Regions from separate parts of the Polycladomyces zharkentensis genome, predicted to be linked through region 1. Evidence: riboswitches for the same ligand, from Rfam matches in the RefSeq annotation. Region 1 holds a riboswitch; each other region holds the start of a gene.
What was found. A riboswitch is a leader RNA that binds a small molecule or an ion and turns the genes downstream of it on or off. The one in region 1 is predicted to bind cyclic di-AMP.
Positions count from the first base shown of each region.

Region 2: another riboswitch for cyclic di-AMP. It lies ahead of kimA (potassium transporter KimA); the one in region 1 lies ahead of sleB (spore cortex-lytic enzyme).
Region 3: another riboswitch for cyclic di-AMP. It lies ahead of JQC72_RS07860 (ABC transporter ATP-binding protein); the one in region 1 lies ahead of sleB (spore cortex-lytic enzyme).

Region 1 covers NZ_JAFHAP010000005.1:63,687-65,954, reverse strand. The annotation lists gene JQC72_RS04820 (FMN-dependent NADH-azoreductase) at 1-104, opposite strand, end outside; gene sleB (spore cortex-lytic enzyme) at 304-1,032, opposite strand; cyclic di-AMP (ydaO/yuaA leader) riboswitch at 1,036-1,184, opposite strand; gene JQC72_RS04810 (superoxide dismutase) at 1,319-1,936, opposite strand.
Region 2 covers NZ_JAFHAP010000004.1:336,978-339,245, reverse strand. The annotation lists gene kimA (potassium transporter KimA) at 1-957, opposite strand, end outside; cyclic di-AMP (ydaO/yuaA leader) riboswitch at 1,055-1,189, opposite strand; gene JQC72_RS03485 (DNA internalization-related competence protein ComEC/Rec2) at 1,369-2,268, shown strand, end outside.
Region 3 covers NZ_JAFHAP010000008.1:125,264-127,531, reverse strand. The annotation lists gene mutS (DNA mismatch repair protein MutS) at 1-456, opposite strand, end outside; cyclic di-AMP (ydaO/yuaA leader) riboswitch at 850-1,018, shown strand; gene JQC72_RS07860 (ABC transporter ATP-binding protein) at 1,208-2,095, shown strand; gene JQC72_RS07855 (efflux permease Rv1217c-related protein) at 2,092-2,268, shown strand, end outside.

The sequences.
Region 1 (2,268 bases):
GGATTGGCCTCCCGGTAGGCATTCAAAAATGCCCGTCCCACCTGCAAGCTGAACGACTGCTCCTCCGGTTTGGGGTTGGCAGTGATGTACAAAACGGTCGCCATGTGGGTTTCCTTCCTTTCGTTTGTGGAATAGTGATGACGGAATATGAACTAACTTTAGTTACGTTGATATTATGCATTTATATACTTACTTTTGTCAAGCGGAAAATGATGAAAAAACCTCCTCTCATAATATTTCCGTACAGCCTCGTTTTTACTCACGAAAAAAAGCCCGTCCCCCAAGGGAACGGGCTTTTCCTCGTCACTTCGTGAAAATATGCTTTCCGATTTTTTTGATTTGCGGGCGAGACCAGATCCAATCAGAAGTTGCGGTGTCCGGGTTGAAATAGTACAATGCACCGTTTGTCGGGTCCCATCCCCGGATCGCATCCATCGTAGCGCGATAGGCTGTACTGTTGGGATTCAACCAGAACTGCCCGTCCTGTACCGCCGTAAACGCACCGTCTTGGAAAATCACACCGCTTACTGTTTTCGGAAACTCCGGTGAATCAATCCGGTTCAAAATCACGGCAGCGACAGCCACTTGCCCTTTGTAAGGTTCACCTCGCGCTTCACTGTATACAGCTCGTGCAATCAATGAAATGTCTTTTTTCGAAAAGCGAGAATTTACAGAATGACGAGGCTGTTTGTGGACCTTTTTGGATACCGTCTTTTTGGACACGGTATGCCGCTTCAACGATCCCCACGTTTGGGGACCGGCAATGCCATCGATCCGCAATTTATGCTGAATCTGGTACTTGATAACCGCTTTTTCCGTGTTCAAACCGTATATGCCGTCCAGTTTGTCACGGTACAGCCCCAGCTGTTGCAAGCGATATTGCAAGTCCCAGACATCTCCGTTTTTACTGCCGTATTGGATCATCGTCGGTGCAGCCGCTTCCGCCTTACCGCTTCCAAACGGTACCGCGGCTACGATCACTGCAACCACTGCACCCGTGAGCACCCACGCCCACTTTTTCAAAGCAGACACTGTTTCTCCTCCTTTCAAGCCTCCGAGGTTAGCTGACGGGTTCGGGAAAGGAGTTGATCCCGGCCGCCGAAACGGCGGCTTCACCCCAACATGGATTGCGTCCCCCGTACCCCGCGCCGAACACCGACGCGAAGATTCGGCTGTATTGATACACGTTGTCCATTATAAGTTGGATATGGATACCTTTCAATAGAAAATGATTAGAATGTAAGGTATGTATTTCCTTGGAAATTCCACGACAAAAAAAGCGCGGCGGAAGATTCCACCGCGCTTTTGTCGATTCTTCTTATCCGCGTGCCGCTTGGTACCGTTTGGCGACTTCATCCCAGTTGACCACGTTCCAGAACGCTTTGATGTATTCCGGACGCTTGTTTTGGTATTTGAGATAGTAGGCGTGCTCCCACACGTCCAGACCCAAAATCGGCGTGTCTCCATCCATCAGCGGGCTGTCTTGGTTCGGTGTGCTCGTCACAGCCAAAGAACCGTCTTTTTTCACGATCAGCCAAGCCCAACCGCTACCGAAACGGGTGGTTGCCGCTTTGGTGAATTCTTCTTTGAACTTATCGAAGCTGCCAAAGGTTTGGTTGATGGCATTCGCCAACTCCCCGCTCGGTTCGCCGCCACCGTTCGGACTCATGATTTGCCAGAACAGGCTGTGGTTCGCATGACCGCCCCCGTTGTTTCGCACAGCGGTACGAATGCTTTCCGGCACCTGATCGATGTTACGCAAAAGGTCTTCGATCGATTTTTCCGCCAAGGCGGCATGACCTTCCAACGCCGCATTCAAGTTGTTGACATACGTGGCGTGATGCCGGCCATGGTGAATTTCCATCGTTTGCGCATCGATGTACGGCTCCAACGCATCATGGGCATAAGGGAGTGCAGGCAGTTCGTGCTTGGCCATGATTCACCCTCCAATTATGTAGGATTTGGTCCTTTTTCATCTTCGAAAAAGGACGGGCACTTACATCCTTCCCGATTCTATTATGCAAAAAACGTGGAATGATAGTCAACTTAGATGTATGAAAAGTTTTCGTTTGAAATCCCACCAAGTTGTTGATAAAGTCCGCGAACTACGATTTCTCGAGATGGCACACATCATTTGCCGGCTCACTCCGCCTGCGCCCTGCAGAGAAGCAAGTCTTGCCCGTTTCGAATCGAAGGAGAAGGCCGCGACATAGCGGGCTTCGCTCAAAAGGAAATTCTCCGCGACAAAGCCCTGCGCTTTCCCGCTTC
Region 2 (2,268 bases), on a different contig from region 1:
TGCAAAGGCGGTGTTGGCGGCCAGAATCAGGATCAGCGCGGTAGTCCCCTGGATGTAATAATACGGAAGCGTTCTGCCGAAGGTCTCTTCAGCGATTTGGGAAAGCACCGTCTCTGTCGGACTGGGCGTGATGTGATACAGATATGCCAACATGCTGGTCCCGCCGAACAACACGGCCAGCAATAATCCCAGAAGCGCCAATGTACGCGCCGCATTTTTCGTCTCCGGTTTCCGGAAGGCGGGAGTGGCGTTGGAGATGGCTTCGACGCCGGTCAATGCAGAGCATCCGGACGAGAACGCTCGCAACAATAAGAACCAAGTGAGACCGACCGGAAAGGTGTGTGTCACCGGTGGGACGTCGGCAGGAATCCCATGGACCGCCACATTGCCCAACCCTACGAGCACCAGACCCAGCATGCCCAGGATAAACAGGTAGGTGGGGAATGAGAAAATCGTTCCGGATTCGCGTAAACCCCGCAAGTTGAGGATCATGAGGAGAAGGACGAAGAATACGGAAATGAGCGTACTGTGATTGTGCAAAACCGGAAATGCCGAAGTGATCGCGTCCGTACCGGCTGAAACACTGACTGCCACTGTCAGTGTATAGTCGATCAACAACGACGCACCGGCGATTAACCCGGCAAACCAACCCAGGTTGTCTGTTGAAACGATGTAGGCACCGCCCCCTCCGGGGTATTCGTGGATGATTTGCCGATAGGAAAGGATGAGCAGTGTCAACAAACCGATAATCGCGCCGGATATGGGCAATGAATACCAAAGCGCCAGCACGCCGATCGGGGCGAGTACATGCAGGATCTGCTCCGTACCGTAGGCGACTGACGACAGCGCGTCCGATGATAAGATAGGGAGCGCTTTCCAAATCGGCAGTTTTTCTTCCTGCAGTTGCTCAGTACGAAGCGGGCGCCCGATGATCAAGCGTTTCAGTGAGGACAACATCACATACACCTTCCCCAGATAAATTCCGTTTTTGTTTAAAACGCAAAAAAGCCATTGAAGTGCCCACTTCAATGACTTTTGGTCATGTGAAGAAGCACACTTCCCTCTCAGCACGCTTACGAGGTTAGCTGACGGATTCGGGTCCGTGAGAGTGACCCTACCGGTGATGGCACCGGATTCACCCCAAAAAATTGGTTCCCCCGTTCCTGTACGGATTCAGCGCTCGAAGTGTGAAACTGTTGATGATTAGGTTTTGTCATGATTAGCATTCTAATACGATTACCGGAACCTGTCAATCAAGGTTTGACAACCGGCCGTAGCAAAATGGCGACAGTTTTTGTCGAACATGGAGGGATTCTGTCGGAATTTGCGGAAAGGATATACCATTTCATCCCTTTTATGGAGGTTGTTATGAAGGCTCCGGTGAGTTGGTTGGCGGGCGGATGGATGGGAGGCATCGGCGTTGCATTGGCATGGGGAAGCGGGTACGGTGGATGGTGGTTGTTCGGGGCGGTTGTTGTCGGGATGGGGGGAGGATGGGTGTGCCTGTGGCGTTGGCGGATGTGGACGGCAACATGCACGCTGCTCTCTTTTTTTGTCGGAGCCGCCTATACGTCCTGGGTGGATGCCCGCAATGTCTCGTCTATCGATGATCGGTTGGCCGATCACGTTGGCATCAAGATGTATGGGGTTATCCAGTCCGCCCCTGAGGTGGATGGAGATCAGCTCACCTGTATGGTGAAAGTCCGATGGATAGAGGTGGATGGTGCCGTTCGGCGCTTGGAAGACGAAAAAGTGTGGTTTCGTCTGCGAGTGCAATCACCGACGGAGTTGCGGACGATTCGCGATTGGACAAGCGGGACGCGGCTGTCGGTGGACGGTGTACGGTTGACTCGACCGGAACCGGCGCGAAATCCAGGCGGTTTTGATGCACGATCGTTTTATCGCCGTCAATTTGTGCATTGGATTGCGTCGACTGACGGGCTTCACGGGGTGTCGGCGGAACAACCGCCTCCATGGCATGTATTCGCATGGGCAGACCGGATTCGGCAAAGTGGCGGCGAAACGCTGGCACAACTGTATCCTGCGGAGATTTCCGGTCTGATTCGCGGATTGGTGCTGGGAGAGAGGAAAGCAGTGCCGGAGGAGGTAGACCGCCTGTTTGCCCAATGGGGACTGACGCATTTGTTGGCCATTTCCGGGATGAATGTGGCCGTCTTCGTCGCGGGCGTGTACGGTTTGTTGACCCGATTGCGCTTGACGCGTGAAGTGGCAGGCGGACTCACGATGGTATCGTTGCCGATATTTGCA
Region 3 (2,268 bases), on a different contig from region 1:
CTGGGTCACGTACCATTCACCGGTGGAAAGATCCCCGGCCGCCAACGCATGCGCACGGCCATCGGTAGCGAGCGCCACCAAAAAGTTGTTCTCTTTGTCGGCCAGCATTTTTTCCTCAATGACCGTTCCCGGTGTGATCACGCGAACCACTTCGCGTTTGACCACGCCTTTGGCCGCTTTGGGGTCCTCCACCTGTTCACAGATCGCGACTTTGTATCCTTTTTCGATCAATCGCTCAATGTACGCCTCGGCGGAATGATACGGCACACCGCACATCGGTACCCGTTCTTTCCCGCCGTCGCGTGAGGTCAGCGTAATTTCCAGCTCTTCGGCTGCTTTTTTTGCATCCTCAAAAAACATCTCGTAAAAATCGCCCAAACGGAAAAATAAAAAGGCATCCGGATACTCTGCCTTAATCGATAAGTACTGTTCCATCATCGGCGTATATTTGGCCAAAACAGGACACCCTCCGAACGGTAAGAGTCGTTGTTTCGTACGGTCTATTGTAACACTCCCCAACGGACCGAACAACGTCTGTTTCACCCCGATCAACAATGAGGAGCGGTCTCAACTGTACGAACACGGTGCAGTCCGCCCCAACTGCGAGTGCCGTATCCATACATCTTTTCGCACTTCGTCATTCCTCATGATCAACCTGTATCCGGGAATATGGTTTGAAAAGGATTTGCCCGACGGATTTCGTCAGGGGGAGTAAACAGAAGAGAAATGGATCTCCCATCAAACGGATCGGGTCACATGACGGTATTTCATTCCTTTTTGATGAAAAATGACACTTTACATCAGGTGGTCGGAGGAGTATGATGAGCTCGATTTAAAAATAAAATACATCCTCGTAAATCGCTGAATCCCGCGATACGCGGGAGCGGGGGAACCAACCGCAGGCTGTGGCGAATCGGTCACGGACTGCATGGGGTGAATCCCGGGTTAATGCCCGGGTAGGGTGACTCTCAGCCACCCGAATCCGTCAGCTAACCTCGTAAGCGTTGTGAGAGGGGGAGTGGAATCGTGCGGCAGCACGGCTGTTTTTGCTGTGCTCAAAAAGCCACGGGAAGACACCCTTCTCGTGGCTTTTTCTGTTGGTGACGGGAAGCTTTTACGCTCAAGAATGGCGATGGCGAAAGAAAGACACCATGATGGACGTTACGGATGATTTTTATCGCCGGAAAGGCGGAGAGGAGGCTCGATCATGATACGGATTCATGGATTGACCAAACGGTTTCCGGGTGAAAAGGGAATTTTTGATCTCACCCTTGAAGTGAATCGGGGTGAAGTATTCGGTTATCTCGGACCAAACGGTGCGGGAAAATCCACTACGATTCGTCACTTGATGGGTTTTATGAGACAGGATGAGGGCAAAGCGGAGATCGGGGGCATGGACTGCTGGAATGAATCGGACAAGATTCAAAAAGTCACCGGTTATCTCCCGGGGGAGATCGCCATGTTTGAAGGACTGGACGGTACCGGTTTCTTGGATTTGATGGCGGGACTCCGTGGACAGAAGGATGACAGAAGGAATGAGCTGCTGGAGCGACTGGAACTGGACCCCCGAGTCCCGATCCGAAAAATGTCCAAGGGAATGAAACAAAAACTGGCCATTGTGGCCGCATTCATGCATGATCCGGAGATTTTGATCCTGGACGAACCCACCTCCGGTTTGGATCCCCTGATGCAACGGGGGTTTGTGGAATTGATTCTGGAAGAAAAAAAGCGAGGAAAAACGATTTTCATGTCCTCTCATCAGTTTCCGGAGATCGAGCGCACGGCAGACCGGGTCGGCATCATCCGGAAAGGACGGCTGATCGCTGTGAAATCCGTCCAGGAATTGCGCAGTGAGCAGCGGAAAGCGTTTGTTGTGACGCTGGGAAGAAAATCGGACATCGACCGATTGATTCAGGCCGGGCTCAGTGTGGTCCGCCGGGGAGCAACCACGGTTGAAATCGAGGTACAAGGTGATCTGAATCCCCTGATCCGCGCTCTGGGCGATGTGGATGTGCGCCATTTGGAACACAGAGAGATGGATCTCGAAGAAATCTTTATGCACTACTATGAACGACGGGAGGCGAACGAACGATGAACCTTGCGCTGTACCGGGCAATGTGGCGGTTGCACGGCAAGACATTGGCAGCGATGGCGATCGGGTCGTTTCTTTATGTGCTGATGATTGTTTCCATCTATCCCAGCTTGAATCCCGGAGACATGAATGAATTGCTGAAGAAAATGCCGGAAGAGATGATGAAAGTGTTGGGA